One region of the Alishewanella sp. BS5-314 genome, then DNA from elsewhere that is predicted to be linked to it. Evidence: predicted binding sites of a transcription regulator. Region 1 holds the regulator's gene; each other region holds the start of a gene.
The links. Region 1 encodes sigma-54, which starts transcription at its own class of promoters, with help from an activator protein. Its sites were predicted from a motif close to GTTGGCACGNNNNTNGNNT; they were not measured.
Positions count from the first base shown of each region.

Region 2: a site for sigma-54 is predicted at 2,605-2,623, ahead of H1D31_RS05870 (flagellar hook-length control protein FliK). Genes of this name have one in related genera too.
Region 3: a site for sigma-54 is predicted at 2,256-2,274, ahead of H1D31_RS06550 (PEP-CTERM sorting domain-containing protein). Genes of this name have one in related genera too.
Region 4: a site for sigma-54 is predicted at 3,005-3,023, ahead of glnK (P-II family nitrogen regulator). Genes of this name have one in related genera too.

Region 1 is NZ_JACEHJ010000002.1:2,108,033-2,113,796, reverse strand. It holds gene H1D31_RS14395 (putative monovalent cation/H+ antiporter subunit A) at 1-1,100, opposite strand, end outside; gene H1D31_RS14390 (HPr family phosphocarrier protein) at 1,276-1,554, opposite strand; gene rapZ (RNase adapter RapZ) at 1,544-2,401, opposite strand; gene ptsN (PTS IIA-like nitrogen regulatory protein PtsN) at 2,398-2,871, opposite strand; gene hpf (ribosome hibernation promoting factor) at 2,874-3,161, opposite strand; gene H1D31_RS14370 (RNA polymerase factor sigma-54) at 3,187-4,704, opposite strand; gene lptB (LPS export ABC transporter ATP-binding protein) at 4,820-5,542, opposite strand; gene lptA (lipopolysaccharide transport periplasmic protein LptA) at 5,539-5,764, opposite strand, start outside.
Region 2 is NZ_JACEHJ010000002.1:291,577-297,340, forward strand. It holds gene fliH (flagellar assembly protein FliH) at 1-442, shown strand, start outside; gene fliI (flagellar protein export ATPase FliI) at 477-1,820, shown strand; gene fliJ (flagellar export protein FliJ) at 1,817-2,269, shown strand; gene H1D31_RS05870 (flagellar hook-length control protein FliK) at 2,758-4,689, shown strand; gene fliL (flagellar basal body-associated protein FliL) at 4,780-5,295, shown strand; gene fliM (flagellar motor switch protein FliM) at 5,311-5,764, shown strand, end outside.
Region 3 is NZ_JACEHJ010000002.1:439,831-445,594, reverse strand. It holds gene H1D31_RS06565 (aminotransferase class V-fold PLP-dependent enzyme) at 1-545, opposite strand, end outside; gene fadR (fatty acid metabolism transcriptional regulator FadR) at 676-1,392, opposite strand; gene dsbB (disulfide bond formation protein DsbB) at 1,578-2,111, shown strand; gene H1D31_RS06550 (PEP-CTERM sorting domain-containing protein) at 2,360-2,881, shown strand; gene H1D31_RS06545 (S8 family serine peptidase) at 3,087-5,764, shown strand, end outside.
Region 4 is NZ_JACEHJ010000001.1:508,569-514,332, reverse strand. It holds gene acnB (bifunctional aconitate hydratase 2/2-methylisocitrate dehydratase) at 1-2,375, shown strand, start outside; gene H1D31_RS02380 (YacL family protein) at 2,458-2,847, shown strand; gene glnK (P-II family nitrogen regulator) at 3,069-3,407, shown strand; gene H1D31_RS02370 (ammonium transporter) at 3,419-4,687, shown strand; gene H1D31_RS02365 (Dyp-type peroxidase) at 5,718-5,764, shown strand, end outside.

The DNA of each region.
Region 1 (5,764 bases):
ACCAGGGTAGTGCGCGGCATCAGCTTACGTAAGCCGGATGCTTTCTCAAAGTCCTTAATGCCGGCTTCATGGTCGAGAATACCAGCAATCATAAACAGTGCCCCTTTATAGAGCGCATGCGCCAATAAGAAGGTGACTGCGGCCAGCGCTGCCTTTTCGGTACCTAACCCCAGTAACATGGTGAGGGTACCCAGCGCCATCACAGTGGAATAGGCCAACACTTTTTTGATGCCGGTGGCGCGGCTGGCCAGGAAAATACCGGTCAGCATAGTGAGTGCTCCCACTGCACTTAAGGTCAGCAACCAGACTTCACTGCCTCCCAGGCTGGGTTGCAGGCGCGCCAGCAGATAAACCCCGGCCTTTACCATAGTTGCAGAGTGTAAGTAAGCACTTACCGGTGTTGGAGCTGCCATCGCATTCGGTAGCCAGAAATGAAAAGGTGTTTGCGCTGATTTGGTAAAGGCTCCCAGCAGGATCAGGATCAGCATCGGCAGATAGAGGCTGTGACCGGTCAAATCCTGTTGCAGCACATCACTCAGTTGATAGCTGCCCGCGGCCATACCCAGCATAATCAGCCCTGTCATCAGCGCCAAACCACCCAGCACTGTTACCATCAACCCCTGATGGGCTTTTTGGCGTGACTCGCTATCTTCGTGATTAAAGCCAATCAGCATAAAGGAGCTGACGGTGGTCAGTTCCCAGAACACAAATAAGGTGATCAGATTATCGGATAATACCAGGCCGAGCATGGCGCCCATAAAGCTGAGCAAGAATAAAAAAAAGCGCCCCAGTGCCGGATGCCCTTGCAGATATTGGCCGGCATAGCAGAGGATAAAGGTGCCGATACCGGTGATCAGTAAGGCAAAGAGTAACGACAAGCCATCCAGCATAAAGCTGAGCTGAATACCCAGCCCCGGAAACCATGGCCAGCTTTGCAGCAGCGGCTGCCCCTGACTGACGGCACTGAGTTGGCTGGCGAAATAGATAAATAGCGTAGCGGGTAACAACGCTAGCACCAGACCAGTATGTTTACCGAGCAGTCGATACAGATGTGGCGCGATACAGGCGAGCAAAAAGATCGAGAGGACCACATATAACATAAGCTACTCCTGTTTAGATAGCCTGAAATTGCGGTTGATACGCACCCCAGCGTGGCGCGGATTGCTGTTTAAGAGTAGTTCAAGCTACTAATTTTCAATTAAAAAAACTGAACAAGGCAGTAAAGGTAGCAGATTTAGGGGGGGGAATAAAGAAAAACCGGCCGAAATCGCCGGTTCAGAGCTCGTCAAAGCCGGCGTCTATTAACGCCACTATCGCCTCTAGCGCTGCTGCAGCATCAGGCCCTTCAGTGGTAACAGTCAGGGTTTTGCCCTTGCTACTGGCCAGCATCAGCAGTGCCAGCACACTACCGGCATCGGCCGTTTTACCGTCATCCTGCACCAGTTCAACCTTAGCCGAAAATTTCTGGCACAGTTGTACCAACTTAGTGGCAGCCCTGGCATGTAACCCCAGCTGATTGATGATGGTAACCTGTTGACTGAGTTTAGCGGCCATGATGACGTTTTAACTCCCGGTGCCGGATTTGCACATCATCACGTTGACTGCGATAGCTTTCCGCCAGACTTTCCGCGATATAAACCGAACGGTGTTGGCCACCGGTGCAACCGATAGCGATTGTCAGGTAGCTGCGGCTATTACGCTCCAGATGCGGTAACCAACTGCTGATAAAGCTGTTAATTTGCCAGATATATTTACCTACTATGGCTTCTGCCGCCAGATAGTCCTTTACTGGCTGATCCAGACCCGTCAGGGGCTTTAACTCTGGTTCCCAATGCGGATTGGGCAGAAAACGGGCATCAAACACAAAGTCGGCATCCTTGGGAATGCCATATTTAAAGCCAAAGGACTCAAACAGGATCACCAGGCGACCGGTTTTCTGGCCAAGGATCCGTTCACGCAATACTTCTGCCAGTTGGTGTACGTTAAGGTCAGTGGTATCAATATAGAGATCGGCGCGGCTGGCAATAGGATCTAACAGTTGCTGTTCGCGGGAGATCGCTTCATCCAGTGACATCGCCTGGTGAGATAGCGGATGTAAACGCCGGGTTTCGCTAAAGCGTTTAATCAGGGTGGTATGGTCCGCATCCAGATACAGGATAGTCAGTTCCAGCTTACGCGGCAGGTAAGACAGGATCTCCGCCAGCTCTTCCGGTTCATTCGGCAGATTACGTACGTCAATACTGACGGCAACCCGCTCATACTGACCCATCACCGCATTAGCGAGAGTCGGTAATAAATTAACCGGAATATTGTCGACGCAGTAGTAGCCCAAATCTTCCATTACTCTCAGCGCCACCGATTTTCCTGAACCTGAGCGGCCACTGACTACCAGCAGTTTCATTTTTCACCCGTTTGTTGGCTATAGTCCATTAATAACTGATACAGCTCCTGATCAGAACTGGCATGTCGGATCTTTTTGGTCAGATCTTTTTGAGTCAGCAGTTTTGCAATACCAGAAAGTGTAGTTAAGTGAGCCTGACACTGATCTTTCGGGATCAGGATGGCACAAAAAATATCGACGCCCTGGTTATCGATAGCGTCAAAGGGGATCGGATCCTGGCTTACCACAAATATCAGGATCGGTGAGGTAACGCAGTCGAGCTTGCCATGGGGAATGGCAATACCACCACCAATACCGGTTGAACCCAACTTTTCCCGGGTCATCAGGGCTTCCAGAATGCTGTACTCAGACATCTCTGGCAGCTGTTGATGAGCCAGTTCGGCAATATATTCGAGGATCCGTTTTTTGCTGTTAAAAAGAACTGCACTCTTGGTGCAGTTCTTCTCCAGCATAGCGCTTAAATTTATCATGGTTAGTGTCGCGACAACTTTTCTTTGTGTTTAATCACTTGCCGGTCCAGTTTATCAATTAACTGGTCAATTGCAGCATACATATTTTCATCTTCTGACACCGCAAAGACTTCACCGCCGTTTAAATGTACTTTGGCTTCAGCGATTTGCTTCAGTTTTTCCACGTTCAGAATAACATGCACGTTATTGATATTCTCGAAATGACGCTCCAGCTTGGAAAATTTACTGTCTACATATTCTCTCAGAGAGTCGGTAATTTCTACATGACGGCCAGTTAAGTTGATTTGCATAGACTCTTCCTTCTTGTTAAGACACTTACAGCAAGGTCTTTCGTTGATTAGATGGCGCAATAAACAGCGATTCACGGTACTTGGCGATGGTACGCCTTGCGACATTGATCCCCTGTTCGGATAAGATTTCTGCCATCTTACTGTCACTCAGTGGCTTAGCCGGGTTCTCTGCTGCCACCAATTTCTTAATAAAGGCACGGATGGCGGTAGATGAACATTCACCACCACTCTCTGTACTAACATGACTGGAGAAGAAGAATTTAAGTTCAAAAATTCCGCGCGGCGTATGCATATACTTTTGGGTAGTAACCCGGGAAATTGTTGACTCATGCATACTTACCATTTCTGCCACATCATTTAATACCATGGGTTTCATGGCCTCTTCGCCATGCTCAAAAAAGGCTTGTTGCTGTTGCACGATACAGTTGGCGACCTTTAGCAAGGTTTCGTTGCGGCTTTCCAGACTTTTCAAAAACCATTTCGCCTCCTGCAGATGTGAGCGGATAAACTGGCTGTCGGCACTGCTTCTGACCGTTCTGGACAGCGCAGCATACTGCTGGTTGATTTTCACTTTGGGCATGGCATCCGGATTCAGCTCCACCTGCCAACGACCTTTAACCTTGGTAACCACTACATCAGGAATCACATATTGCTGTTCCTGCCTGATCACATCGGCGCCGGGGCGCGGGTTCAGGCTGTGGATCAGGCGCATCACTTCTTTTAACTCATCTTCTTTGAGTTTAGTCACCCGCATCAAAGAACGAAAGTCCCGGTTAGCTAAAAAGTCGGTATATTCGCTGATTATTTGTTTTGCATCATTTAAATAGGGGGTGGCAGGATCAAACTGCCGTAGCTGGATCAGCAAGCACTCTTTCACTGAGCGGGCCGCCACACCGACAGGGTCAAACAATTGGATCCGTTTTAATACAGCCTCGACTTCATCGGCTTCGACATCCGGCAGCTGCAGTGAGGCTAAGATATCTTCCACATCTATGGTCAGTAAACCGGCTTCATCGACGGCTTCAATAATGACTTCGGCAATGGCGCGGTCTGTCTCAGAAAAAGGGGTAAGGTCCATTTGCCAACGCAAATAATCCTGCAAGGTTTCAGTGGTTTCGCCCTGATATACCAGATCCTCGTCTGGCAGGGCGCCATTGCTGACCGGGGCGGCACTGACTAAATCGTCCCAGTTATTGTCCAGTGGTAAGTCCTCCTGGATATTCTGCTCGGCCATTGCCTCGCTGGTATCGCGCTCACTAACGTCATTAAATTCCGGATAATCGTCATTACCAGCCTGGTAGTCTTCACTGTCAGACGTTGACCCGCTGCTTTCTTCACGGTTGATATTCGACAGGCTCAGGTCGGTCTCGGGCGTGCCCGGTTCGAAGTCGTCGTCGGGCTCAAGCAAGGGGTTGGCATCCAGCGCTTCCTGAATTTCCTGCTGCAGCTCAATGGTGGAAAGCTGCAATAAGCGGATCGCTTGCTGCAGCTGCGGCGTCATTGTTAGCTGTTGGCCAAGGCGAAGTTGTAAAGACGGCTTCATGTAAGTCTGATTCTCTCCTGAGTATATCCCCTCCATCCTGGAAGTGGCTGCGGTCTGTGCCGCCTGATTGCGCCTTCCGTGTCAGCGGGTGGAGGACTTGACGCTGATTGCCCTACTATAGCCTGAATTGCTCACCCAGGTATACATCGCGGACCTGTTGATTCGCTAACACATCCTGCGGCGAGCCGGCGGCAATTAATTCACCATGACTGACAATATAGGCTATTTCGCAGACATCGAGGGTTTCCCGCACATTATGGTCAGTGATCAGTACCCCGATGCCGCGCTGGCATAGGTGCTGAATAATTTTTTTAATATCCAGCACCGAAATCGGGTCCACGCCGGCAAAGGGCTCATCCAGCAAAATAAAAGCCGGATCTGCGGCCAGGGCGCGTGCGATCTCTACCCGCCGCCGCTCACCACCAGACAGCGCCATGCCAAGACTATTCTTAATATGCCCGATATGAAATTCTTCCAGCAAGTCATCGGCGATTTCTTCCCGTTGCTGCCGGTTAAGTTCCTTTCGGGTTTCCAGAATTGCCAGCAAATTGTCGTATACCGTCAATTTGCGGAAAATCGAACTTTCCTGCGGTAAATAACCAATACCCGCCCGAGCCCGCTGATGAATAGGGGCGAAGGTGATATCTTGCTCGTTTAACGTGATCTGACCTTTATCGGATGGCACCAGACCAACAATCATATAAAAAGTGGTGGTTTTGCCGGCACCATTGGGTCCCAACAAGCCAACGATCTGACCTGCTTTGACTTCCAGACTGACATCTTTTACCACCTGCCGGCCTTTATAGCTTTTGGCCAGATGTGAAACCACTAACTTCATTGATTTTCCTTGGTTTCCGGCGTGAAAATGGTGGTTACCCGCCGGTTTTGTTCACTGCCGGCCGTTAACTGTTGTAACTCGATGTTATAACGAATCACATCACCACGCACCAGAGAACCGCTCTGGGTAAGCTCGGCATCCGCAGTCAGCGTCAGGGTCCGGCTGGCCAAATCGTAGCGGATCTCATTCGCCTGAGCCGTTACCGGCCGGTCGCCTTCCAGT
Region 2 (5,764 bases), 1.8 Mb from region 1:
AGTGCAACCGGAAATTGATGAAAAACTGGGCCAGCTGACCTTGCTGCTGGACCAGCTACAACAACCATTGGCCGGTTTGAACCAACAGGTAGAGCAGAGCTTGCTGGAGTTAGCCCTGGCAATGGCCAAGGCGGTGATTGGGGTCGAGGTCAAGACCAATCCGCAGGTGATCCTATTGGCTATACAGGAAGCAACTGCTGCATTACCACTGAAAACCGAACTGATGCGGATTAAATTACATCCTGATGATCTCGCCATTATCCGTAGTCATTACAGTGACGAGCAAATACAAGCCCAACACTGGCAACTGCTGGCCGATCCCTTGCTTGAGCGCGGTAGTTGCCTGGTCGAAGCTGAAAAAACCAGTGTTGACAGAAGTTTGACGCAACGCATTAACAGCAGTCTGGAACACTTCCTGCATCAGGCCGATAACGAACACTAATCAGGCCCTCCGGCCGTTGTGACAGTGAGCTAAGATGGCTGAACCCGCTAAACTGCAGCAGTTTTTGCAGCAACAACATCAATTTATTCAATCCAGCAAGCCTGCGGTATCCGGTCGCTTGGTGCGGGTTGTCGGTTTGACCCTGGAAGCCACCGGCTGCAGCGCGGCTATTGGTCAGGCTTGTCTGGTCGAAGGGGCCCGTGGCGATCTGCTGGCTGAAGTGGTTGGCTTTGCACAGGATAAAGTGTTTTTAATGCCGCAAGAGGATATCGAGGGCGTGGTACCGGGTGCCAGGGTAACTCCGTTACTGCAGTACAAAGGGGTACCTCTAAGTATGAGCTTATTGGGGCGGGTGATTGACGGTGTTGGCAGACCTCTGGACGGTAAAGGCCCCATCGCGGCGACGCAGTTTAGCAGTGGCAAAGGTAAAGCCATAAACCCTTTACACCGGCGTCCGATTAAACAGCCGCTGGATGTCGGCGTCCGCACTATCAATGCCATCCTGACAGTGGGAAAAGGCCAGCGGATGGGGTTGTTTGCCGGCTCAGGGGTCGGTAAGAGCGTACTGCTCGGCATGATGACCCGCGGCACTGCCGCAGATGTTATCGTGGTCGGGCTGGTCGGTGAGCGTGGCCGCGAGGTGAAAGAGTTTATCGACGAGATCCTTGGCGAAGACGGTAAAAGCCGGGCTGTGGTCGTGGCGGCGCCGGCAGATGTTTCGCCGCTGATGCGGCTAAAAGGCTGTGAAACCGCGGTTCAGGTTGCGGAGTACTTCCGGGACCAAGGGCTTGATGTTTTGTTACTTATTGATTCAATTACCCGCTATGCCCAGGCGCAGCGTGAGATAGCTCTGGCTGTTGGCGAGCCGCCGGCAACCAAAGGTTACCCTCCCTCGGTGTTTGCCAAATTACCGGCGCTGGTGGAGCGGGCCGGTAACGGCTCCGGCCATCAGGGCTCAATTACGGCCTTTTACACGGTATTATCTGAAGGCGATGATTTACAGGATCCGATTGCCGACGCGTCACGGGCGATCCTGGATGGCCATATCGTGTTATCGCGGCAACTTGCTGACGCTGGACACTTTCCTGCCATCGATATTGAGAAGTCAATTAGCCGGGTGATGCCGGCCGTTACCAGTGAAGAGCATCAGTTACTGGCGCGTAGCATTAAGCAACTCTATGCCAGCTATCAGCAAAGTAAAGATCTGATTGCTATCGGCGCCTATGTTCGCGGTAGTGATCCCCAGTTGGATCTGGCGATCCAATTGTTACCGCGGATCAATCAGTTCTTGCAACAGGGGATGAAGGATGTCGTACCTTACGATGATTGTCTCAGTGCATTAAGCCAGCTGGCGCCGAATCAACGGGGTAGAACATGAGCAGTAAGCTAGCGTTGTTGATCAAAGTACAAAAAGAGCGCGAAGAACAGTTACAGGCCAACTTTGTCCGGGCACAACAGATGTACCAGCAAGCCGAGCAAAAATATCAGGGGCTGGCGCAATACCGCACTGACTACATCCAACAAAGCCAGCAGCAGGGCTCAATAGGGCTGGGCGGCAGGCAGTATAACCAGTTTCTGGCTTTTATCAGCAAATTAGATGAGGCATTAAGCCAGCAAGCGCGGGTGGTACAGCAAAGCCGAAACGCAGCTGAACAACGCAAACAAAGCTGGTTGAAGATGCAAACCAAACGTAAGGCATTAGAGAAATTGCTGCAGTTAGCAGCTGAACGTGAACAGCTGACGCAGGAGCGGCAGCAACAAAAACTGGCAGATGATTATGCCCTGCAGCGCTTTATGCAGCAGCGGCTGTTGCTAAACAGTGACTAGGGCGTGTTGACGTTTGCTGCTTAGATTTTGTTCGCACTGGCGGCGTTTTGATCGCGAAACGAGGAGCGCAGTTTAGTCATTCTAAATAAGTGACGAGTGACAAAGAGCAAAGCGCCGCCAGCGCGAACCCTCCGGGCAGCGTTTGGCTGGCGTTTCTACTGCGTTATCGCTTGTTCATGTAGAATAACTACACATCACAAGCTCTGCCTTGTATAAACACCAGCCAAACGGCTGCAAAAACAAGCAGTAAACGTCAACACGCCCTAAGCAGAGGCAGCGGGTCAAACCGACAGCGTGAGCTGGCGCGCCGATGTCATTACCCCGGGTCACTGAAAACTGGCGCGAATTTTGAATGTAATTTGTCAGCAGTACTGTGACAAGCATTTTTGCAGCGCAAAGATGGCGAACAAATAAAGCCCAAGGTCAGTCAGTGCACAAGCTAATACTGACCGCAGGCGCAAGTAGCAACGGATTACAGGTATATCTCTATGACGCAAGGTGTGCAGATATCAATGCTGTTAAACCCGGCAGAGTCGCTGGCATTTAGCGAAGTGCCGGGTTTTGCCACTACGGCGGAGGCTGGCTATAACGGCGAAACCACTTTTGCCCGCTTGCTCAGTGACGAACAACAACAACAGTTGCCGCAGCGGCAGTCTGTTGCCGCTGTACCCAGCCAGCTTGCCTCCCCTGAACCCGTTGCAGAAGCTGAGCTGACTCCGCTACCGGTACCAGCCGTTGTGGCAGCGGATCCGGCCGGGCAATCAGTGGCAGCAGCTGCTGAACCAATACCAGTAGAATTGTCGGATGCGGACATTGCCGTCTGGTCCGAAATTTCGTTACCGCCTGTTGAACCTGAGCCGGTTGCACAGCAGGCGGCTATTTCCTGGTTGGGCTTAATTGAACAGGCAAACCAAACCAGTGCACAGTTGGATAAAAAGCGTTTTATGGCGATCCAACAGCAGTTAATGCAGCACCAGGTAATTGAACAGCAAATCGGGCCTGTACCAGAGTCGCCATTATTACCGGCAGAGCAAGCAGAGTTAATTTTCAGTCAGCAGTTTGACACCACAAGACAACAGAGCAGTAGCAGCCCGACAACTAAAGTTGGCACGGCGCAGCAATTATCAGAGCCTGTAATATCTGCGCCCGCTATAGCGGCGTCGGCTACTGAGCCATCAGGCACCGAGGTTGAGCAAGAAACGGCTCAGGCCAACCTCGACCCCGTGCTGCAACTTCAGGCGAAGTCGGAGCGAACCGTAGTCACGCAAGCAGCGGCTGATTTAAAACGTACGATCATGCAGCCGGTGGTCAGTGCCAAAGCTGCAGGCGTTACCGACGGTCAGGCTGATAAAGCGATAGTCAGCACGCCGACTTCTGCTGTGCCGCAGACGCCACTTCAGCCAGCGATAGCTCCGGAAACTACCTCTGCCGCGATGCTTGCGCCGGAGCAAGAAGTTGTTGAACTGATGCAACAGATGCTGCCGTCCCAAGCGGCTCAGCAGACAGCCCCGTTGAGTAGCAGTAAAGCCGTTGCGGATCCAACAGTGCCAGTGGATAAAACGGCGGTTGAGCCGGTTGTTGTTATTAACGACGTAGCTGAGGTCGCTGCGCTGGCTGTTACGGCAGCGCCTCAGGCTGTCAGCCAGTCTGCGGCGCCGCTGCAAGCTGCGGTTAGCCGTGTTGCGGGAACCTCGCCGGCAGCAAAGGGAACAGCGGAGCGGCATAGTAAAGTTGACAGCGAAACAGCGTCACGCGAACGCAGTGCTGGTCGTAACGTCAGCCTGACAGATGCGATTCCGCCAGTGGAAACCAGCTCAGACAAAGCCTTGCCGCCGATTAGTCGGTTGGAAGTCGTGCTAGCCGCAAACAGCGCCAGCGCAGTGCAAGTGCAAGCTGGCAACTTAGCTGAAACGACGACCCAATTACAAAACCGGTTTGAGCAGCAGCTTATACAGCAACAGAAAGCGGATGCTCCGGTTGCCAGTCCAGAGCTGAGTGCGAAATTAAAGCAACTGAATCTGCAGCAGCAGGATGCCACTTTGCAGCTGCGTGAGCGGGTGCATGTAATGGTCAGGCAAAATATTCAGGTTGCCGAAATCCGGCTTGATCCTGCCGAGCTTGGTCAGATGCAGATCCGGGTAAATCTGCAGCAGGAACAAGCATCAGTGCAATTTATCGTGCAGCAGCAAGCAGCAAAAGAACTATTGGAGCAGCAAATGCCCCGTTTACGGGAAATGTTACAGCAACAAGGGATCCAATTGGGAGAAGGCCAGGTGCAGCAGCAAGAGCGCCAGCAAACCGGTCAGAATAGTCAGGGGCAGCAGCAAGGCACAGAATTGGCTGATACAGGCGATGACGCAATGCCGACCCAGCAAATTCAGGTTAAGCTTTCTGAGCGTTTGGTTGACTACTATGCTTAAGCAACAGCCAACTGTCTGACTTTTCATTTACAAAGTTTCGGGCCGGTGAGCATAATAACATCTTTACAGTGGGGCTGAGGGAGCCGTGGTATGGCGGAAAATGAACTGGAATTGGTCGATCAGGGCGCAAAAAAGAAAAAACTGATCATTATCGGCGCAGCTGCCGGCCTGCTGCTGGTATTGGCGGTGGTGGCATTTTTTCTGTTAAGTGGCGGTGATAGCAGTGCCCCAGTCACTAGCGAGCAAGCTGGCACTGAAGCTGGCGCTGGCCCAACCGTGGCGCAGGGCTCGGCGCTTTATGTGCAGATGCCACGACCTTTCGTATTTAATGTTGCGGGGGCAAACCGGGATCGGTTGGTACAGATCCGGGTGCAACTGATGGTCCGTGGCGATGCCAATCAGGCGCTGGCGATGCGGCATATCCCATTAATTGAAGGAACTTTACTGGCGACCTTTAGTACCGCCAGTGCTGATGAATTAATAACGTCAACCGGGAAAGAACAATTAAAGAACAAAGCGCTGATCGATTTGCAAACCGCGATGCTGGATGTGGTGGGCAGTGCTGTCGTCGCAGAAGTTTTGTTTACCGGTTTTGTGATGCAATAACAAGAGTGAATAACAGTGTCTGACTTACTATCGCAGGATGAAATTGATGCGCTGTTACATGGCGTCGATGAAGTCGAAGAAGAAGAAGTAGATAGCAGCGATGGCGCCGATGGCGGGCGCACGGTGCAGTTTGACTTCTCATCCCACGACCGTATCGTTCGTGGTCGTATGCCTACGCTGGAAATGGTAAACGAGCGGTTTGCCCGCCATATGCGGATCAGTTTGTTTAATATGATGCGCCGCACTGCCGAGGTGTCAATCAACGGCGTGCAGATGATCAAATTCGGCGAATATGTTCATACCCTGTTTGTACCGACCAGCTTAAATATGGTGCGGTTCCGGCCATTAAAAGGTACCGGCCTGATCACCATGGAAGCGCGTTTGGTGTTCATTCTGGTAGATAACTTCTTTGGTGGTGATGGTCGTTATCACGCCAAGATTGAAGGCCGCGAATTTACGCCAACAGAGC
Region 3 (5,764 bases), 1.7 Mb from region 1:
AACTGCTCAATCGCCAGCAGGTCCTGCTGCACACCGGTTTCATTATTGGCAGCCATAGTACAGACCAGAGCCGCCTTTGGCAGCAGCTCTGCCAGCGCCGCTAAGTCGAGCAGGCCATTGGCAAGTACCGGGATGGCACAGATACTGGCATTAAGTTGTAGTAGGCTATTCCAGTGTTTCAGACTCTCCGGCACCGCCTTGTGTTCGGTTGCGCCATAGAGTAACAGGGTGTCAGGCCCCGCCAAGCCGCGCTCACGGATCGCCAGCAATGCCGACAGCACTGAGGTTTGGATGCCTTCGGTAGCTCCTGAGGTAAAGATAATGTCGCCGTTATCAGCGCCCAATAACTGGCGCGCCAGCTTGCGGCTGTGCTCTAACAACGCCTTGGCTTTAATGCCGGTACTGTGTGTGCTGCTGGGATTACCAAAATCCTGTTGCATACATTGCAACACGGCTTCCGCCGCGCCAGGTAGCACCGCCGTGGTAGCGTTGTTATCCAGATAGATCTCACTGACTTTCCGGCAGGTCATGGCTGCTACTGACATCTTGGACTCCGCTAAAGACACACTTATAACAATTGGGAATATCTTATATCAAAAAGTGTAGTCAGCCCAGTGCAACAGCCATAAAAAAGCCGCAGAGCGGGCTGCGGCTTTTATCTTAGACTAAGTTGGCTTATTCCATCAGATCGCGCGGAATGGTCGGCCGCAGTTCAGACCAGATCTTACCGCTGTCGATACCATATTTACGCACTGTCATCACCACATCATCATGCTTGCCGGTTTGCGCCAGGGCTTTTAATTGCTGATAGTACTGGCGGGCCAGTTCCCGCGCCGCCGGGCTGGAAAAGTAAAAGCGGGCAATTTTGTTATACAAACCACGGAAACCATTTAAAATCAGCACATAGATCCGGTTTGACGAATGTAAAGCCAATTCATGGTTCAGGTTATAGTCAAAATCAGCAAAGGCTTCGGCGGTATCTTCCAACTGCTCAGAGCCAGTCAGGGCATCAATGACCTGTTGTTGATGGGTTTTAATGGCGCCGCGAATATAAATCGCACTGATATTAGTCCGGGCAGATAACAGCTCGTCGACCAGATCCGGCATCCGCTCTTCGTCCAGCCGGGCCAGGGTTTCCAAAATATTCAGGCCTGAGGTTTCCCAAAAGTTATTTACTTTAGTGGGTTTACCATGCTGAATAGTCAACCAGCCATCACGCGCCAGCCGCTGTAATACTTCACGCAGCGTGGTACGGGTAACACCAATTAATTCGGAGAGCTCGCGCTCTGCCGGTAAAATAGAACCCGGGGCAAATTTGCCATTCCAGATAGAATCAACGATATATTCTTCGGCAAAGCCCGCCGGGCTTTGTGCTTTAATCAGATTGGTCATGCACCGTTATCCGTGTCAATAATGGTTCTTATAAGTTGGCACTGATTGTACCAGAGCCGATGCCATTAACAAGTCAGCTTGTAAAAATAGCTTGCCAGCTTGCCACTGCCCTTCGGCTTGCATTGTGTATTTTGTTGAAATCCCTTAGATTAGCCAGCAAAACAACAATAACAGATCGTCATACCATGTTTAAAACACTGAAATCCTTATCGATGCAACGCTGGCCCTGGTTACTGTTAGCGTTAACCGCTCTGGCTATGGAGCTAACCGGGCTGTATTTCCAGTACGCGTTAAATTATCAGCCTTGCATTAAATGTATTTATATCCGGGTTGCTTTTGCCGGTATTTTACTGGCGGCGTTACTGGCGTTACTGGCACCTCGTAATACGGTAATGAGGTTTGCCGCACTGAGCTTGTGGCTAAGTAGTGCCTTATATGGCCTATATCAGGCGCAGGAGCTGGTAGGTATTGAACAAATTTTAGCCGAGGGTGGCTTTACGACCTGCGCCTTATTTGCGGATTTTCCAACCTGGCTGGCGTTAGATAAATGGCTGCCCGCGGTATTTGAGGTGACCGGCACCTGTGGTAGTGTGGATTGGCAATTTGCCGGTTTAAGCATGGCGGCCTGGAGCCGACTGATTATGTTTACCTATAGTTTAACAGCTACTATCATCATCCTTAGCCAGTTCACAAAGTTATCACGCAATCCTTACCGTTAGTATTCAGCATCTGCAACCTGTAGCTAATTCAGGTAGCAGATGCTGTAGCCCCACCAAAAGAATAGGTTCCGCACCATCCGTTCTAGGTTAAAAGAATAAAGAAAACCGCTTAATTGTTAACAGAGTTGACCTTGCTGTTAATGAGCTGGCATGAAGCGTGCATCCTGGATTTTGCAGTGCAGTTACTCTCAAACTGCATAAAAATGCATAATTTATAATAAACATTAATAATCCAGGAGTACGAATTAATGAAGAAGTTTTTTTCTGCGCTACTGCTTTTAGCCGGGTCCTTTGTATTGTTCCAACCTTCTGCTCACGCTTCTCTGATCCTTAGTCAGGATATCTATGAAGTTGAAGGTAGCAATAAAGCCTTAATAGGTTCTGTCAGCATCAATGTGCTAGAGGCGTTTGAATTTGATGTTGATAAATTTGAGGTCGAAGCCTGGTTTGAGTTGACGTTATTTGGAACAAGTTTTGTTCAGCAAATGAGCGATTTATTTTATGCTGAGTTTTCGATGAGCAATCTGAAACAAGGCCTGTCTTTTTTAACCTTCGAAGTCCTGGATGAGTTCAACAACATCAGCTACCAACTCTTTTTTGCTGATGATTTTGGTTTTATGGACATTTCAGCAGGCAGCTCATTAGGTGTTATTGAGATCTCTCTTGGTAATGCGCGGCTACCCGTACCGGCTCCCGCCACACTGGCTTTATTGTTGTTAGGGATGATTGGTTTAGCAAAGACTCGTCGTAGCTACACAGCAAAGCGTTAATACTGTCAGCTTTTATTACACCAATTTAAACACTTGCCGAAAAACATCATATAGCTGTCAGTTTTCTTTACAGTTAACTATAAAGGTGTTTTTTTAGCATAGTTATTCAAGTTGGTGCTAAAGCTAAGTACGATCTTAATAATGAGAAATAAAAATAATGCTAACAAAAAAACTTAATACTAAAATCAAGCTATTGAGCTTGTCTGTGATAGCAACCTGCTCAATCGGCAGCGTTGTTGCCAACCCTAACCTTGCTGCCAACCCGTTTGAGATCAGCGTTGATACCAGCGAACTTCAATTGTCTGAGCTTTCAGCAACCAAGGCTCCCTATATTATTCAGGTTAAAGGTCTGACTGGCGTTGAGCAAGCGGTAAATTTAGGCGAGCTGGCACCTAACAACCAACTGGCGGCGGGCAATATGTACAATGCCCAATCACCCGCTATGCAGGCCTATAATGAACGGGTAAGACAGTTCCATCAGCAGTTGGCTGAACAACAGGGCATCAGCAATATCCTGCACTCTTTCACGCACACCTTTAACGGTTTTTCTGCGGTGTTAACTGCTGACGAGGCTCAGCGCTTACAACAACATCCTGATGTTATTGGTATCTGGCTGGATGAACCAATGCAACTGGATACAGCAAACACACCTGAATTCCTTGGTTTAAACGGTGCAAATGGTCAGCATACCCTTGGAGTGAAAGGCGAAGACGTCGTTATTGGTATTATCGATTCCGGTATTTGGCCTGAGAATCCAAGCTTTGCTGATGACGGTACTTATTCATTGCTGGAAAAATTCACTGGTTTTTGTGATTCTGGCCAGGATGCAACCTTTCGTTGTAATAATAAACTGATCGGTGCGCGCTTTTTCAACCAAGCCTTTACCTCTGTTTATAATTTACAGCCAGGTGAATATCGCTCGCCCCGGGATGCGGATAACCACGGTACTCACGTTGCTGCCACAGCGGCGGGCAACGAGCGGGTGCAAGCTATTATTGACGGCCAGCCTGCTGGTTTTGTAACGGGTATCGCTCCGCGTGCACGTATTGCGGCATACAAAGCTTGCTGGAATAGCAGTTACACCAGTCCGAGTGGCGTTGCTGAGCGGGGTTGCTTTGGCGGTGATACCATGGCTGCGATTGATGCCGCGGTAGCGGATGGTGTCGATGTTATCAACTACTCAATCAGTGGCAGTACTACAAGCCTGACCACAATAGCGGCAGCCGCAAAACTTCGTGCAACTCAAGCCGGTGTTTTTGTCTCTGTTTCAGCTGGAAACAGTGGTCCGGGCGCTGGCACCGTGGGTACTCCTGCTCCATGGGTAATGAGTGTTGCCGCCTCAACTTATGACGGTACTTCTTTTGTCGCTGGCTCAACGAATTTTTCGGTATTAAGCGGAGCAGCAGCTGGCAATTACCAGGCAGTTGAAGCTTCAACCACAGTGCCACTGTCGACAATAAGCCCGGTTCAGGCTGATTTGGCCGTTGCTAATCCAATTTTAGCCTGTACTACACTGACTAATAGCGCAGCTCTGGCCGGTAAATTGGTTGTTATGCAGCGTGGTACCTGCGGCTTTGATATTAAACTAGCCGCAGCTCAAGCTGCCGGCGCAGTTGGTGCTATCGTGATCAATAGTGACGGTACCGCTCCTATTGTCATGGGCGGCACGGGTCGTTTTAATATTCCAGGCGTGATGATCTCTTTGGCGAATGGCCAGACGATTCTGAGTGCTATCAACAGCGGCGAAACCGTTAGCGCTCGCCTGGCTCCGGGAGCCCTGCAACAGCGTACTGAAGTTGGAAATATTATGGCCTCCTTCTCTTCGCGTGGTGCTAACCTGGCTTCAGCAGATATTATCAAACCCGATATTACTGCTCCTGGCGTTCGCATTCTGGCAGCCGCCTCTGAGGGCCCGTTGTTAACTCGCCCGAATGTTCCCTTTGTCTATCTGCAAGGTACTTCAATGTCCAGCCCGCATATTGCTGGTATGGCGGCTTTACTTCGTGGCGCAAATCCTGAATGGTCTCCGGCTATGATTAAATCAGCCTTGATGACCACTGCGCGACAGAACGTAACGAAGGAAAATGGGGCAACTGCAGCTGATCCTTTCGACTTTGGCGCCGGCCACGCGGTACCAGCCAGTGCAGCCAATCCAGGTCTGGTCTATGATGTTAGCGCAGCGCATTACTACGCTTTCCTGTGCGGCCTGAACGCCAGAGCCTTCGTGCAGAATGCCACTGGCTTTAGCTGTGATACCTACGCTAACGCCGGTTATAGCTTCGAAGCAAGCCAGTTGAACCTGCCCTCTATTGGCATTGGTCAGTTAGATCGCAATCGGGTAGTGTATAGAGAGGTAAAAGACGTATCGGGTGTTGCCTCTGTTTACAATATTAGTGTTAACGCGCCGGCAGGAATTACTGCCACACCTCTGGTATTAGCAAATGGTCAGTGGATTGAGAGTAACTCACTGAGCGTGCCTGCCAACGGTATCGCACGTTATGCAGTACGTTTCCGCACAACGGCTACCACAGTTTATAACAGCTGGCGTTTCGGTGCTCTGACCTTAAGTAACGGTACCTATGAAGTACGTAGCCCAATCGCTATCCGCGCCATTGAGCCACCATTATTGGAGGCACCTGCAGTGATTTCAGCTCAGGTTGCGGCCAGTTCTGGTCGGGTAACCTTCCCTGTGCTGTTTAACTACACCGGTAATACCTCAACCACCAAGGTTGGTCTTGCAGCTCCGTTTGGTGGTACGCGCACCATCCCACAAGATCCGGATCGCACCTTCCAGTTTAACGATCCAAGCCTTGGCACCCATACTGTGTTAATTCCAGCAGGTACTCGGGTGGCTCGCTTTATGTTAAACGAAGGCCTGGCAGA
Region 4 (5,764 bases), on a different contig from region 1:
AAGCGGCCAGCCCGTTAATCAGTGCCGAGCGTGCCGTTGAGCTGTTGGGTACTATGATGGGTGGTTACAATATTGAGCCACTAATCAGCCTGCTGGATGATGCCAAGCTGGCGCCAGTTGCCGCCAAGGCGCTGTCACACACCTTACTGATTTTCGATGCTTTCCATGACGTCACCGAGAAAGCGGATGCCGGTAATCAGTATGCCAAACAAGTACTGCAAAGCTGGGCTGACGCCGAATGGTTTGAAGCCAAGCCAGAACTGGCGAAGAAAATTACCGTTACCGTGTTTAAAGTAGCCGGTGAAACCAACACCGACGATTTATCACCTGCACCGGATGCCTGGTCACGCCCGGACATCCCACTGCATGCGTTAGCCATGTTGAAAAACAGCCGCGAAGGTATCGAACCGGATCAGCCTGGTACTGTTGGCCCGATCAAGCAGCTGGAACAGTTGAAACAAAAAGGTTTCCCACTGGCTTATGTCGGTGACGTAGTCGGTACCGGTTCATCACGTAAATCAGCCACTAACTCAGTGCTGTGGTTTATGGGTGACGATATTCCATACGTACCGAACAAGCGCGGTGGCGGCTTTGTATTAGGCGGTAAGATTGCGCCGATTTTCTTCAATACCATGGAAGACTCAGGTGCACTGCCAATTGAGGTTGATGTCAGCAAGCTCGAGATGGGCGATGTGATCGACATTCTGCCATATGAAGGCAAAATCGTGCGCCATGGTAGCGGCGAAGTGCTGGCTGAATTCAGCCTGGCAACTGACGTATTAATTGACGAAGTGCGTGCCGGTGGCCGTATTCCACTGATTATCGGCCGTGGTTTAACTGACCGTGCCCGTGAGTTCTTAGGTTTAGCTGCCTCTGACAAATTCCGTCGCCCACAAGCCAAAGCCGACACTGGCAAAGGCTTTACGCTGGCGCAGAAAATGGTGGGTAAGGCGTGTTGCGTGAAAGGCGTGCGTCCTGGTACTTACTGTGAGCCGAAGATGACTACCGTAGGTTCACAAGACACCACTGGCCCTATGACCCGTGACGAGTTAAAAGACTTAGCCTGTTTAGGTTTCTCTGCCGATCTGACGATGCAGTCGTTCTGTCACACTGCCGCTTATCCGAAGCCGGTCGACGTGGATACGCATCATACTCTGCCAGACTTTATTATGAACCGTGGCGGTGTCTCACTGCGTCCGGGCGATGGTATTATCCACAGCTGGTTAAACCGCATGTTGCTGCCTGATACTGTGGGTACCGGTGGTGACTCTCACACCCGTTTCCCGATTGGTATTTCGTTCCCGGCAGGTTCAGGTTTAGTGGCGTTCGCCGCAGCGACTGGTGTAATGCCACTGGATATGCCAGAGTCGGTACTGGTGCGCTTTAAAGGCGAAATGCAGCCTGGTATTACGCTGCGCGACTTAGTGCACGCCATTCCTTATGTTGCCATTCAGAAAGGTTTGCTGACGGTTGATAAGAAAGGTAAGAAGAACATCTTCTCTGGCCGTATCTTAGAAATCGAAGGTTTACCGAATCTGACCGTAGAGCAGGCGTTTGAATTATCTGATGCCTCTGCTGAGCGTTCAGCAGCCGGTTGTACCATCAAGCTGTCAAAAGAGTCGATTGCCGAATATCTGGAATCGAATATCGTGATGCTGAAGTGGATGATCGCTGAAGGTTACGGTGATGTGCGCACTATCGAGCGCCGTATCAATGCGATGCAGGCCTGGCTGAAAGATCCACAGCTGATGGAAGCCGATGCCGATGCTGAATACACTGAAGTGATCGAAATCGATCTGGCCGACATTAAAGAGCCGGTACTGTGTGCGCCAAACGATCCGGACGATGCCCGTTTACTGTCTGAAGTTGCCGGCGACAAGATTGATGAAGTGTTCATCGGTTCTTGTATGACTAACATTGGCCACTTCCGTGCTGCCGGTAAGTTACTGGATAAGTTCAAAGGCCAGTTACCAACCCGGTTATGGATTGCGCCACCGACCAAGATGGACCAGGCCCAGCTGACCGAAGAAGGTTACTACGGTATTTACGGCAAAGTGGGGGCCCGCACCGAGATGCCAGGCTGTTCACTCTGTATGGGTAACCAGGCGCGGGTGGCTGAGAAGTCAACGGTAGTGTCTACTTCTACCCGTAACTTCCCGAACCGTTTAGGTCAGGGTGCTAATGTGTATCTGGCGTCAGCTGAGCTGGCTGCGGTATCTTCAATTATCGGAAGATTACCGACAGTGGCAGAATATATGGAATATGCGAAACAGATCGATGCCACGGCAGCCGATACCTATCGCTACCTGAACTTCCATAAGATGCCGCAGTACACCAAAAAAGCGGATAATGTGATTATCCAGCAAGCGGTGTAAGCACTTAGTAACGACTAACAACGCCTGCCTTGTGCAGGCGTTGTTATTTCTGCAGCCGCAATAAAGCAAACAGTTGGCAAAGATGGAATACGACTTTATCTATGATCGCGACAGCCGGCGCTACCGGCTTAAACTCGCCACTGAACAAGCGGCGCTGCAGCAATTTCTGCTGGATGAGTTTGCGCACCGCGCCAGTGCTTACCAGCCGCTGCTAAGCCGGCTACAGGCACTCAAGCCTTATCAGGACTGGCAGTATCAGGGGCGTGAATTTAGCTTACTGGTGCAGCAGCAGGAAGTGCGGGTTTGCCATAATAGTCTGTTGGCGACGGAGAGCGGTGAGTTGGCCGTACAATCACTGCCGGAGGAGCTGGACGACGATTTACAGCTGGATGAAAGCGGGCTTTGCAGCGAATGTGGGCTGGCAGATTTGCTGTTGTTAATACAAGCCTGGCAGGAATTTCTGCCGGCATAACCTGCTACATAACGTCATGCCGATACGCTGCTTTTCAGATTGCCGGCGCGGGTACTGGCTTGCACTCTGGCAGGGAAAAACGCACTAAACTGGTGCGTTTTTTTTCGCCAACTGTAAGCTGTAAAGCTTAAGTTTATGTTTTATATCAAATAAAAATCTTGGCACAAGGTTTTCTTATCTTTTTAAGCGAACAGCATAATTAGTCGATAAGGAAAACCATCATGAAGCTTGTATGTGCCATCATCAAGCCGTTCAAACTGGATGATGTCCGGGAAGCGATTGCGGACATTGGGGTAGAAGGTTTAACGGTTACCGAAGTAAAGGGTTTTGGCCGCCAGAAAGGCCACACCGAGCTCTATCGCGGAGCCGAGTATCAGGTTGATTTCCTGCCGAAAGTGAAACTGGAAATTGCTACCCAGGACGATCAGGTAGAACGCTTACTGGAAGCGATCCAGAAAGCGGCTTATACCGGGCGGATCGGCGATGGCAAGATCTTTGTCTATGACCTGGAGCAGGCGGTGCGGATCCGTACCGGCGAAACTGACGCTGAAGCGATTTAAGGAGCCTTGCCATGCAAGAACAAATTTATCATTTACAGTTTGCGATGGACACCTTCTACTTCCTGATGTGTGGGGTGCTGGTGATGTGGATGGCGGCGGGCTTTTCGATGCTGGAAGCCGGTCTGGTGCGGGCCAAGAACACCACCGAAATTCTGACCAAGAATGTCGCGCTCTATTCGATTGCCTGCATCATGTATTTAGTCTGCGGCTACTACTTTATGTACGATGGCGGCATTTTCCTGCAAGGTATTGCAGAAATTGATGTAGATGCCACTTTAGCCTCCTTTGCGGAGCAAGATGATTTTACCGGTGACGCCGTCTATTCCGGTGCTTCTGACTTCTTCTTTCAGGTGGTCTTTGTCGCGACAGCAATGTCGATTGTCTCTGGTGCTGTAGCGGAGCGGATGAAATTGTGGGCCTTTTTAGCCTTTGCCGTGGTCATGACCGGCTTTATCTACCCGATGCAAGGCAGCTGGACCTGGGGCGGTAAAGAAGTATTTGGCTTATATAACTTAGGCGATCTGGGTTTCTCTGACTTTGCCGGCTCAGGCATAGTGCATATGGCGGGTGCGGCTGCAGCGTTAGCCGGGGTATTACTGTTAGGCGCCCGTAAAGGCAAATACGGTAAAGACGGTAAAGTCAATGCGATCCCAGGTGCCAATATGCCGCTGGCAGCTTTAGGTACTTTGATCCTGTGGATGGGTTGGTTTGGCTTTAACGGCGGCTCGGTATTAAAACTGGGTGATATTGCCAATGCGCACAGTGTGGCTGTGGTGTTTCTGAATACCAACGCCGCCGCTGCCTCAGGCGTGGTCGCAGCCCTGATTACCTCGGTGATCCTGTTCCGCAAGGCCGACCTGACCATGGCGTTAAACGGTGCTCTGGCGGGTCTCGTTGCCATTACCGCAGAGCCTTCTACGCCAACACCGCTGCAAGCCTCACTGTTTGGCGCTATTGCCGGTGTGTTAGTGGTCGCGTCTATCCTGGCGCTGGATAAAATTAAAATCGATGATCCGGTCGGTGCGATTTCAGTGCACGGCGTAGTGGGCTTATATGGTTTGTTATTAGTGCCTATTACCAATGGTGATAGCAGCTTTAGCGGCCAGATCATTGGTGCCCTGACCATCTTCGGCTGGGTATTTGCCACCAGTCTGCTGGTGTGGTACCTGCTGAAGTTAGTAGTGGGGATCCGGGTCAGCGAAGAAGCCGAATACGAGGGTGTCGACAGCTCAGAGTGTGGTATCGAAGCCTATCCTGAATTTGTCGCCTCGGTAAAGTAAGCAGCCCGCAGCGTGCAGGTGGCACGTTGCGGGAGCCTGTGGGCGAAACCCTGTTAGCACCGCTAACCGGCAATCCCCACTAAACCTGAACCACCTAAACACGTCTATCCTTGTCCTTTGTCTGAATTTGACGCCCCGTGGTGAAAGCCGCGGGGTTTTTTTATCTGTCAGCGGAACTGTTGCGCCAGGCACGGGTGTGCAAAGGCAGGAGAAAATAAGGCGGCCAGAAAGGTAGCTGGTATTAGCTGAAAAAAATATTAGCGTGTATTTGGGGTAAAAAAGCTGGGGCGAAAAAAGTGAGGTAGTATAAAGGAAGCGGGCCGCAAACTGCGCGGCCACTGATTCCTGATGCATCCATTGCAACCTCGATCCCTGAGGCAAATCCTGTTCGTCCTGATGGCATCCCGCCTGAGCATCCTGCAACTGACATCCGGTCAGTATCCTGAGTTCCGGTAGTGGGCACTCCGGTGCCCGCTGGCGCATCCTGCCGTCATCAACGATGACTTATCCTATGATGGTAACGGCTATCCTTACTACCATCTGCCTGGCCGCAGCCTGCGACCCGGGATCAATATTGCCATCCAAGGCTGTCCATCAAAGCTCTTTCATCCTGCCGAGCCTTCTTCATCCTGAAGGTGTCCTGTTTCTTCCTTGTGCATCCTGCCTGTTCAGTGCATCCGGCACCTGCTGCGCATCAAAGCGCTCGACTCCTGTCGGGCATCCTGCCAGCTAACTTCCTGTCAGCTATCATTCCGTCGATGTGAGTATTATGCACCTTTGCCGCAGCTTTGGGGGCCTTGTAAGACAATTCGTATCTTAGTCATAAAGTTGTAAGATAGTAGTTAATTTGAATAAGTTATTTAAATACAGTCGCTTAATTGATTCTGTCCCTAAGGTGGTGGCTTAAAATAGCGTTTTGGCTGCGTCTTTTGTGAGATATATCTCACAAACTTTCGGGGGATTAAGCTTAGACTGATTTAGGGTATACTAGGGGCAAGGATATTAAACAGACCGGAACTCTTACACTGGCATGGCGCGGGAACAATTAGGCATTTGTGCCGAAGCAAATTTACATGC